DNA from 2 places in the Streptosporangium sp. NPDC049376 genome. Region 2 is predicted to be linked to the other one. Evidence: riboswitches for the same ligand, from Rfam matches in the RefSeq annotation. Region 2 holds a riboswitch; the other holds the start of a gene.

Region 1 (4,401 bases), on a different contig from region 2:
AGGTGACACCGACGTGGTCGGCGTCGACCAGGCGCAGGTTGACGCCGTTGTCGCGGGCCGCGGCCACGATCCGGGCGGCGCGGCCGGGCACCCGGGCGAGCACGGTGTCGAAGAAGGCGTCGTGGACGACCTCGACGCCTCCGTGGCGCAGGCCCGCGGCCAGCACGACGGCGTGCCGGTGGACGCGCCTGGCGATCCTGCGAAGGCCCTCGGGGCCGTGGTAGACGGCGTACATGCCCGCGATGACCGCGAGCAGCACCTGCGCGGTGCAGATGTTGCTGGTCGCCTTCTCCCTGCGGATGTGCTGCTCACGGGTCTGCAGCGCCAGGCGGTAGGCGGGGCGGCCGTCGGCGTCCTGGGAGACGCCGACCAGACGGCCGGGCATCTGCCGCTGCAGGCCGTCGCGGACGGCCATGTAGGCGGCGTGCGGGCCGCCGAAGCCCAGCGGGACGCCGAAGCGCTGCGAGGAGCCGATCGCGATGTCGGCGCCGAGCTCGCCGGGGGCGGCCAGCAGGGTCAGGGCCAGCAGGTCGGCGGCGGCCACCACCTGGGCGCCGCGCGCGTGGGCGGCCTCGGCGACGGCACGGAAGTCCCTGATCTCACCGTCGGCCCCGGGGTACTGCACGAGCACGCCGAAACAGTCGGGAAGGGCCTCGGTGAAGTCGCTCTCGACCAGCTCGATGCCGAGCGGCTCGGCCCTGGTGCGCAGCACGGCCTTGGTCTGCGGCAACGAGCCGGCGTCGACGACGAACACGTTCGAGGAGCCGCGCACCGCCCTGCGGGCCAGCGTCATCGCCTCGGCGGCGGCGGTGGCCTCGTCCAGCAGGGAGGCGCCCGCCACGTCGAGACCGGTCAGGTCGGAGACGACCGTCTGGAAGTTGAGCAGGGCCTCAAGGCGCCCCTGGGAGATCTCGGGCTGGTAGGGCGTGTAGGCGGTGTACCAGCCGGGGTTCTCCAGGAGGTTGCGGCGGATGACCGCCGGGGTGATCGTGTCGTGGTAGCCCAGGCCGATCATCGAGGTGAGCACGGTGTTGCGCCCGGCGAGGGCGCGCAGCTCGGCGATGGCCTCCGTCTCGCTCGCGGCGGGCGGGAGGTTGAGCCTGTCCTTCGCCCTGATGGCCTCGGGGACGGCCACCGCGACCAGGTCGGCGGTCGAGGCGAATCCGACCGCCTCGAGCATGCGGGTCTGGTCGGCGTCCGCGGGCCCGATGTGACGGGTGGCGAACGGCGGGGGGGTCAGCTCGCTGAGCGGTGACAGGTCGGTCATGGGAAGCCTCCCGAGACGTTGGAGACCGGCGCTGGGCGCGGGCGTATGCCGGATCTCCCCCTCTGTCATCGCGACCTGAGAGTTTCACCTTCCGGTGCGTGGAAGGCTTTCCCCGTCGGTGAGACGCGCCTGGCGGGCGTGCCTGCTTTCCAGAGTCGCCTCGCCCACGCGGTACCGGGTGCCTGAGAGATTCCGGGGAGGTTGCTCCTTCGGCGCCCCGATCATGCCGGGGTCTCTCCCGCGCAGAGTCAGCAGCGAGACAACCTTACCCGGTGCGGCGAGCCCGGCGACGACGGGCCAGCTCATCCGCGTGGTGATCGCCTAAAGGGCTCTGGCCGGACTCCGCGCGCTCTCCGGGCAGGTCGGCCAGGGAGCCCTCCACCTCCTGCCAGACGCGGCCGAGGGCTATGCCGAAGACACCCTGCCCTCCCTGGAGCAGGTCGATGACCTCGTCGGGTGAGGTGCACTCGTACACGCTCACCCCGTCACTCATGAGGGTGATCTGGGCCAGGTCGTTGACGCCGCGGTCGCGCAGGTGCTGGACGGCGATGCGGATCTGCTGGAGGGACACACCCGTGTCGAGCAGCCGTTTGACGACCTTGAGCACCAGGATGTCGCGGAAGCCGTACAGGCGCTGGGAACCCGAACCGTGAGCGGCCCTGACCGTGGGCTCGACCAGACCGGTGCGCGCCCAGTAGTCCAGCTGCCGATAGGTGATGTCGGCCGCGGCACAGGCGGTGGGACCGCGGTATCCGATGTCGGCGGGCAGTTTCACCGGCTGCCCGTCGAACAGCAGGCCCTCTTCGCCCGCACGCTGACGTGCCTCCCCGCGCCGTTCCGGGTCATCCTGGTCGGCGTTTCTACCCTCGCCGCTGCTGACCGCCACGCGGACCTCCGGCTTTCTCTCATCCCGCGGCCTGATCTGGGGGTTTGCGCACAGCCGCGGGTTTCACTTGCACCGTAGGACTGGGGCCAAGATCAGTCAACGACCCTCCCCGGCGCGTCGTGAAGCGTAAATGCACCGAAATACCTACCCCGCGCGACCGAAGTCCTCGGGCGTGATCGTGTCAAGGAACTCCCTGAACTTCTCCACCTCGTCCTCCTGGTCGTCGGGAATGATCACCCCCGCCTCCCTGACGATGTCCTCACTGGCGAAGATACGGGCTCCCGTACGCAACGCCAGGGCTATGGAGTCCGAAGGACGGGCGCTCACCTCGACCCCGTTGGAGAACACGAGATCGGCGAAGAAGATCCCATCACGGAGTGCGACGATGTTCACGGTGCTCAGCCGGACGCCGAGCGCGTCGAGCACGTCGCGGAAGAGGTCATGGGTGAGTGGCCGGGGTGGCGGCTCTTCGGCCTGGGCCATCGCGATCGCCGTCGCCTCGGTCATGCCGATCCAGATCGGCAGGTACCGCTCCCCATGTGCCTCCTTCAGCAGGACAATAGGCTGGTTTGAGGGCATCTCAACCCGAACGCCCACGACCTCCATCTGCAACACGGGCTGCTCCGTCTTCGCTGGATTATGACCGGTTTGTTCAACGTAACACTCGTGAGGGGACGAGTGCCTGGTCAGGTTCTCACCGGCCCAAGCCCCCACGCACGGCGGAACGCAGGAGCGAGGCGTGCAATTCCAGCAGAAGACCAGAAATCTCCTTGGCGGTCTCGTCGGCCCGGTCGATGGCCCCCGGGCCTCGGCGGCGAAGCAACGGTGCGATGGCCTGTTCGACGAGGGTGGCCTCCCGCTCGGCCGCGGCCTTGACGACCCGCAGGTGGCGTGCCCTGAGCCCGAAGGCGGCCAGTGCCCCCACGCTGCGGGCCACGGCCAGCGCCTCGGCGTCGTAGTGGCGGGCGACCGCGGCGAGCAGGCCGAAGTCCTCAAGCTCGGTGAGGGTCTCCTCGTCGAGCTCGGCGGCGGCGAGCAGTTCCTTGCGGGTGAGACGAACCTCCGGCGGCGCCTCGCCGGGAAGGGCCCGCGGAGGGGTGACCGGCCGGTCCTCGCGGTCCGCGGCCTCGAGCCGGTCCTTGATCACACGCAGCGGCAGGTAACGGTCGCGCTGCTCGCCGAGGATGTAACGCAGCCGCTCGACGTCGGCGTAACTGAACTTCCGGTAGCCGGAGGGACTGCGCTCCGGCTCGATCAACCCCTCGCCCTCCAGGAAACGGATCTTGGAGATGCTGACGTCGGGGAACTCGCCCTGCAACAGGGCGAGCACCTCCCCGATGCTCATGTGCGAACGAGCCGCCTGGGAGCTCATCATCCTCCAGCGGCGCCACGGGTGAGGAAGACCAGGCGGAACTTGCCGATCTGCACCTCGTCGCCGCCGTAGAGCGGGACCTCCTCGATCCGCTCGCGGTTGACGTAGGTGCCGTTGAGGCTGCCGACGTCACGGACGGTGAACACCCCTCCGCCGCGCCGGTAGAACTCGACGTGACGCCGCGAGACGGTGATGTCGTCCAGGAAGATGTCACTCTCGGGGTGACGTCCGACCGTGGTCAGGTCGCTGTCCAGCAGGAAGCGGCTGCCCGCGTTGGGACCACGCATGGCGACGAGCAGCGCGGCGCCCGTAGGCAGTTGCTCGACGGCCTGCCGCTCGGCGAGAAGCGTCTCTCCCGTCTCCGCCTCGTAGGCCTCGATCCCGGACAGGGAGATCGTCGACGTACTGTCTCCCGGGGAGTCGAACCTGGTCAGCGGCGACCCGCATCGTGAACAGAAACGGGCGTCCTCAGGGTTGGCATGACCGCACTGCGTGCAGTAGACGCTCGGCATCGATCGGCTCGGCCTCCTACCGCGAGGACGCGGCAACGGTTCTCGGTACGCGCGCCTCGCTTCATCGCTTCTCAAGTATTTGCTCAGACTGCGAATGCCGCAACATACACCGAATAGCGAGAAAGATCAAGTCCGACGCTCGAGGACGGGTTCGGTCGAGGACAAAGTTACCGCCGGGCGGCGCCCCGGTCCATGCCGCCGCGCTGGGTTTTCGCGCTCTCCGGGCCGGGGATCCCAGGGGAGACCTCAGGTCGCCGCCGCCCCCTCCACGACCCTGGCCCAGTGCTCGATCAGGCTCTGCGCCGAGTCGACGTCCCCCGCCTCCGCCCACAGGTGGGTCACCGCCTCGGCCGGGTCCGGCAGC
Region 2 (4,401 bases):
GTGCCGTGTACTCCTCGGGGGACAGCAGGTCCTCCGGGTCACCCTCAAGCCGGACGCGGAACAGCCAGCCGTCGCCATAGGGGTCACTGTTGACCAGCGAGGGGTCGTCGACGACGGCCTCGTTGACCTCGACGACCTCACCGCCGACCGGCGCGAAGATGTCGCTCACCGACTTGGTCGACTCGACCTCGCCGACCGCCTCACCTGCGGTGAGCGAGGAACCGGCCTCGGGCAACTGGACGAAGACCACGTCACCGAGGGCGTTGGCGGCGTAGGCGGTGATGCCGACGGTCAGGGTCAGGCCGTCGTCTATGCCCGAGATCCACTCGTGCTCCTTGGTGTAGTGCAGCTCCTCGGGAATGTCACTCACTTTTTCCTCCTGTAGAAAGGCAGCTCAACGACCTCGACCGGCTCGTGACTGCCCCGGATGTCCACGGCCAGTCCAGCGGACGTTCCGTTGTCCACGTAGGCCATGGCGATCGGCCTGCCCAGGGTCTGGGAAGGCGCTCCGCTGGTCACCTCTCCGACGACGACGCCGTCGCCGGAGACCACCGGATACCCGTGGCGGGGCACCCTGCGGCCGGTCGCGATCAGTCCCACCAGGCGGCGGGCCGGGGGGACGTCCTTGAGCGGCTCAAGGGCGGCCCTGCCGACGAAGTCGCCTGGTTTGTCAAACCTCACCACACGGCCGAGCCCCGCGTCGAACGGGGTGAGATCAGCGGAGAGCTCGTTGCCGTACAGCGGCATCCCCGCCTCAAGACGGAGGGTGTCACGCGCCGAAAGCCCGGCGGGCAGCAGGCCGTACGGCTCGCCCGCCTTGGTGAGCGCGGCCCACAGCGGCTCGGCGTCGTCGGCGGCGACGAACAGCTCGAAGCCGTCCTCGCCGGTGTAGCCGGTGCGGGCGACGAGGGCGGAGAGCCCGGCGACGGTCGCGGGAAGGCCCGCGTAGTACTTCAGGCCGTCGAGGTCGGCGTCGGTGAGCCCGCCCAGGATCTCGCGGGAGCGCGGCCCCTGTACCGCGACCAGCGCGTACTGCTCGGAGCGGTCCTCGACCGCGGCCTCGAAGGCCCCGGCGCGCTCGGTCAGCTCGGCGGCGACCCGGGGGTAGTTGGAGGCGTTGGCGACGACCATGAACTCCTGGTCGGCCAGGCGGTAGACGATCAGGTCGTCGAGTACGCCGCCCTGGGGATCGACGATCATCGTGTAGCGGGCGCGTCCCGGCTCAAGGGCGGAGATGTGACCGACGAGCGCGTAGTCGAGGGCCTCGCCTGCCTGCGGGCCCGTCACGAAGATCTCTCCCATGTGGGAGAGGTCGAACAGGCCGGCCGCCTGGCGGACCGCGTTGTGCTCGGCGGACTCGCTTCCGTAGCGCAGCGGCATCAGCCAGCCCGCGAAGTCGGTCAGCGTCGCGCCGAGGGCCTCGTGAACACCGCGCAGCGGCGTGGGTCGGGACATGTTCGCACCTCAGACAGGGGTCGGATGAGAAGCATCCTCCCCCTCTGTCATGGATGCCTGAGAGCTTCGCCCGATTTTTGCCGGACTTTCACCTTCGGCGAGGCCGTACGGCCTGCTTTCCAGAGGCACCTACCCACGCGGTCCTTTGCCTTGAGAGGTTTGCGGGGAGGGCTTGCTCCTTCAGGGGTCCTGGCCTGGATGTCAGGACGCTCTCCCGCGCGGGCTCGTCGGTGTCCCGGCCAGCCTAACCGTAGGCGAGGGCCGAGCGAAATCCCCGGGTCGGGACAGAGTGTCCGGTTAGGCGTGATCATGACGGCTCTCGCATAACCTGAAGGTGCAGTGGGGGATTTGTTCCAACATCGAATCGTGGAAACAGGACGGCTACCGCTCTTCTGTTTCTTCGTCGCGCTGATCGTCGCCTTCGTCTTCACCCGCATCAACGTCCGGCTCATCCGCGCCAAGATCGGCTGGTTCGGCAACGTCAGCGTCGGCGACATGCACATCCACCATGTGGTGTTCGGCGTGGTGCTGACGATGCTCGGCGGGGTCTCCGGCCTGCTCGTCTCCGGCGTGTCCCAGGGGTGGTACGCCCTGACCGCGGCCGTCTTCGGGGTGGGCGCCGCCCTCATCCTGGACGAGTTCGCGCTGATCCTGCACCTGCACGACGTCTACTGGGAGGAGGAGGGCCGCACGTCGGTCGACGCGGTGTTCATCGCGATCGCCGTCACCGGTCTGCTCCTGCTCGGCCTGCGCCCGCTGGGCTGGGAGCGGCCGGACGGCACGCCGCAGGGGACGTGGCTGGCGGTCGGCTTCCTCGTGCTCAATCTCATGCTCGCCGTGGTCACCCTGCTGAAGGGGAAGATCTGGACGGGCATGGTCGGTCTGTTCGTCCCGCTGCTGCTGATCGTCGGGGCGCTGCGGCTGGCCCGGCCCGGCTCCCCCTGGGCCCACTGGTTCTTCGCCCCGGGCTCCCGAAGGCCGAGGCCCTGGAAGCTGGCCAGGGCGCAGCGCCGTGAGGAGCGCTGGCGTCGCCCGGCCATCAAGGTCAAGATCGCCTTCCAGGAGTTCGTCTCCGGCCGTCACGACCTGCCCTCCTCCCGCCTGCGGCCACGCCGCTGACCTCGGTGAACCGCCGTGCCGTACTGTCGCGCGCCCGGTGAAACTAATCTCATTAGACAGAAATTAATGGGATTAGTTACAGTCTAGGGAATCTAGGAGAGAGGGGCGCGTATGGCGCGGGCCGGGTTGACGACGGATCGGGTGACGCTCGCCGGTGCCGAACTGGCCGACGAGGTCGGGTTCGACCGGCTGACCATGTCGGCGGTGGCACGACGGCTCGGGGTGAAGGACGCCAGCCTCTACGCGCACGTTCGCGGCCTTGAGGACCTGCGCGGCCGGATCGCCCTGCTGGCGGCCGACGAGAAGAGCGTCCGCATCGCGGAGGCCACCGCGGGGCTGGCGGGCAGGGACGCGCTGGTCGCGTACGCGACCGCCTACCGGGACTACGCCCGCGAACACCCGGGCCGCTACATGGCGACGCAGATCCCCACGGAGATCGACCCCGAGCTCCTGGCCGCGGCGCGCGGGCCGCGGCGCGCGATCGAGCTGACCTACGGCATGTTGCGCGCCTACGCCCTCGGGGAGCCCGACCTGACCGACGCGGTACGGCTGCTGCGCAGCATGCTGCACGGCTTCATCAGCCTTGAGGCGGCGGGCGGGTTCGCGCACTCGCGCCCGGCCGAGGAGTCGTGGTCACGCTGCCTCGACGCCCTGCACACCCTCCTGGAGCGCTGGCCCGCCGATCACGAACCACACGGTGAAGGAAAGAGGACATGACCGAGATGACCACCGGACGCCTGCGTGTGGACGGCGCCGAGCTGTACTACGAGGTGCGGGGGCGCGGGCCGCTCCTGCTGCTGATCCCCGGCGGCACCGGCGGCGCCGCCTCCTTCGAGGAGATCGTCGACGACCTGGCCGCCGACCGCACGGTCGTCACCTACGACCCGCGCGGCCTGTCCAACAGCCCGCTGGACGACCCGGCGGCGCCTCAGCGGGTGGAACAGCACGCCGAGGACGCCCTCGGGCTGATCGACCTGCTGTCCCCCGGGAAGCCCGTCAGCGTGGTGGGCTGCAGCTCGGGGGCGATCGTCGCGATGCGCCTGCTCACCGCCCACCCCGGGCGGGTCGCACGTGTCGTGGCGCACGAGCCGCCGCTGGCCGAGGTGCTGCCGGACGCCGCCGAGCACCGCGCGATGCTCGCCCGTGTCCGGGAGGCCTTCGACCGGGAGGGGTCGATGGCCGCGGCGACCGTGCTCGCGGCCGGTCTCAGGCGCCCGGGGGAGAGCGCCGGCGCGCGGCCCGCCGCCGAGCTGTCCCCCAGGGCGGCCGCGCGCGTCGAACGGTCGATGGCCGACGCCCCCTACTTCATCGGGCGTGTCATCCCGAGCTTCATGGCCCACGTCCCGGACGTGGACCGGCTGCGGGCCCTGTCGGACCGGCTCGTGCTCGCGGCCGGGGCGGACTCCCACGGCGAACTGCCCTACCGTCCCGCGGCCCTCCTGGCGGAGCGGTTCGGCACGGAGCTGGTCCACTTCCCCGGCGGGCACACGGGGCTCAGCACCCACCCCGCCGAGTTCGGGAAGCTGCTTCGCGAGGTGCTCGACGCCCGGTGACGCCGGGGCGCGGCGCCCACCGGCCGAGCGGGAAACAGGGAGAAGACCGTCGGGGCCGTACGGCATGATGCCGCCCATGGATCACACTCGCTATCTCGACCTGATCCGCGCCGACGGTGATCTCCTGCTCGCGGCCGCGGAGCGGGGGCTGGACGCCCGGGTGCCGTCGTGCCCCGGCTGGACCGGCCGTGACCTGCTCCACCACGTCGGAGGGGTCTACGACCACAAGGTCCTGTGCATGCGGCTCGGGCGTGACCCGCAGAAGGCCGAGCGG

What was found. A riboswitch is a leader RNA that binds a small molecule or an ion and turns the genes downstream of it on or off. The one in region 2 is predicted to bind glycine.
Region 1: another riboswitch for glycine. It lies ahead of gcvP (aminomethyl-transferring glycine dehydrogenase); the one in region 2 lies ahead of gcvT (glycine cleavage system aminomethyltransferase GcvT).

What each region holds. Positions count from the first base shown of each region.
Region 1 is NZ_JBITMT010000006.1:132,860-137,260, forward strand. Features, by position in the region: gene gcvP (aminomethyl-transferring glycine dehydrogenase) at 1-1,267, opposite strand, end outside; glycine riboswitch at 1,427-1,518, opposite strand; gene ACIBVQ_RS18680 (MerR family transcriptional regulator) at 1,533-2,153, opposite strand; gene ACIBVQ_RS18685 (bifunctional nuclease family protein) at 2,298-2,768, opposite strand; gene ACIBVQ_RS18690 (MerR family transcriptional regulator) at 2,848-3,498, opposite strand; gene ACIBVQ_RS18695 (FHA domain-containing protein) at 3,525-4,037, opposite strand; gene ACIBVQ_RS18700 (mannose-1-phosphate guanyltransferase) at 4,284-4,401, opposite strand, start outside.
Region 2 is NZ_JBITMT010000002.1:128,217-132,617, reverse strand. Features, by position in the region: gene gcvH (glycine cleavage system protein GcvH) at 1-370, opposite strand, end outside; gene gcvT (glycine cleavage system aminomethyltransferase GcvT) at 367-1,455, opposite strand; glycine riboswitch at 1,497-1,581, opposite strand; glycine riboswitch at 1,584-1,682, opposite strand; gene ACIBVQ_RS06050 (hypothetical protein) at 1,822-2,574, shown strand; gene ACIBVQ_RS06045 (TetR/AcrR family transcriptional regulator) at 2,686-3,291, shown strand; gene ACIBVQ_RS06040 (alpha/beta fold hydrolase) at 3,288-4,127, shown strand; gene ACIBVQ_RS06035 (maleylpyruvate isomerase family mycothiol-dependent enzyme) at 4,204-4,401, shown strand, end outside.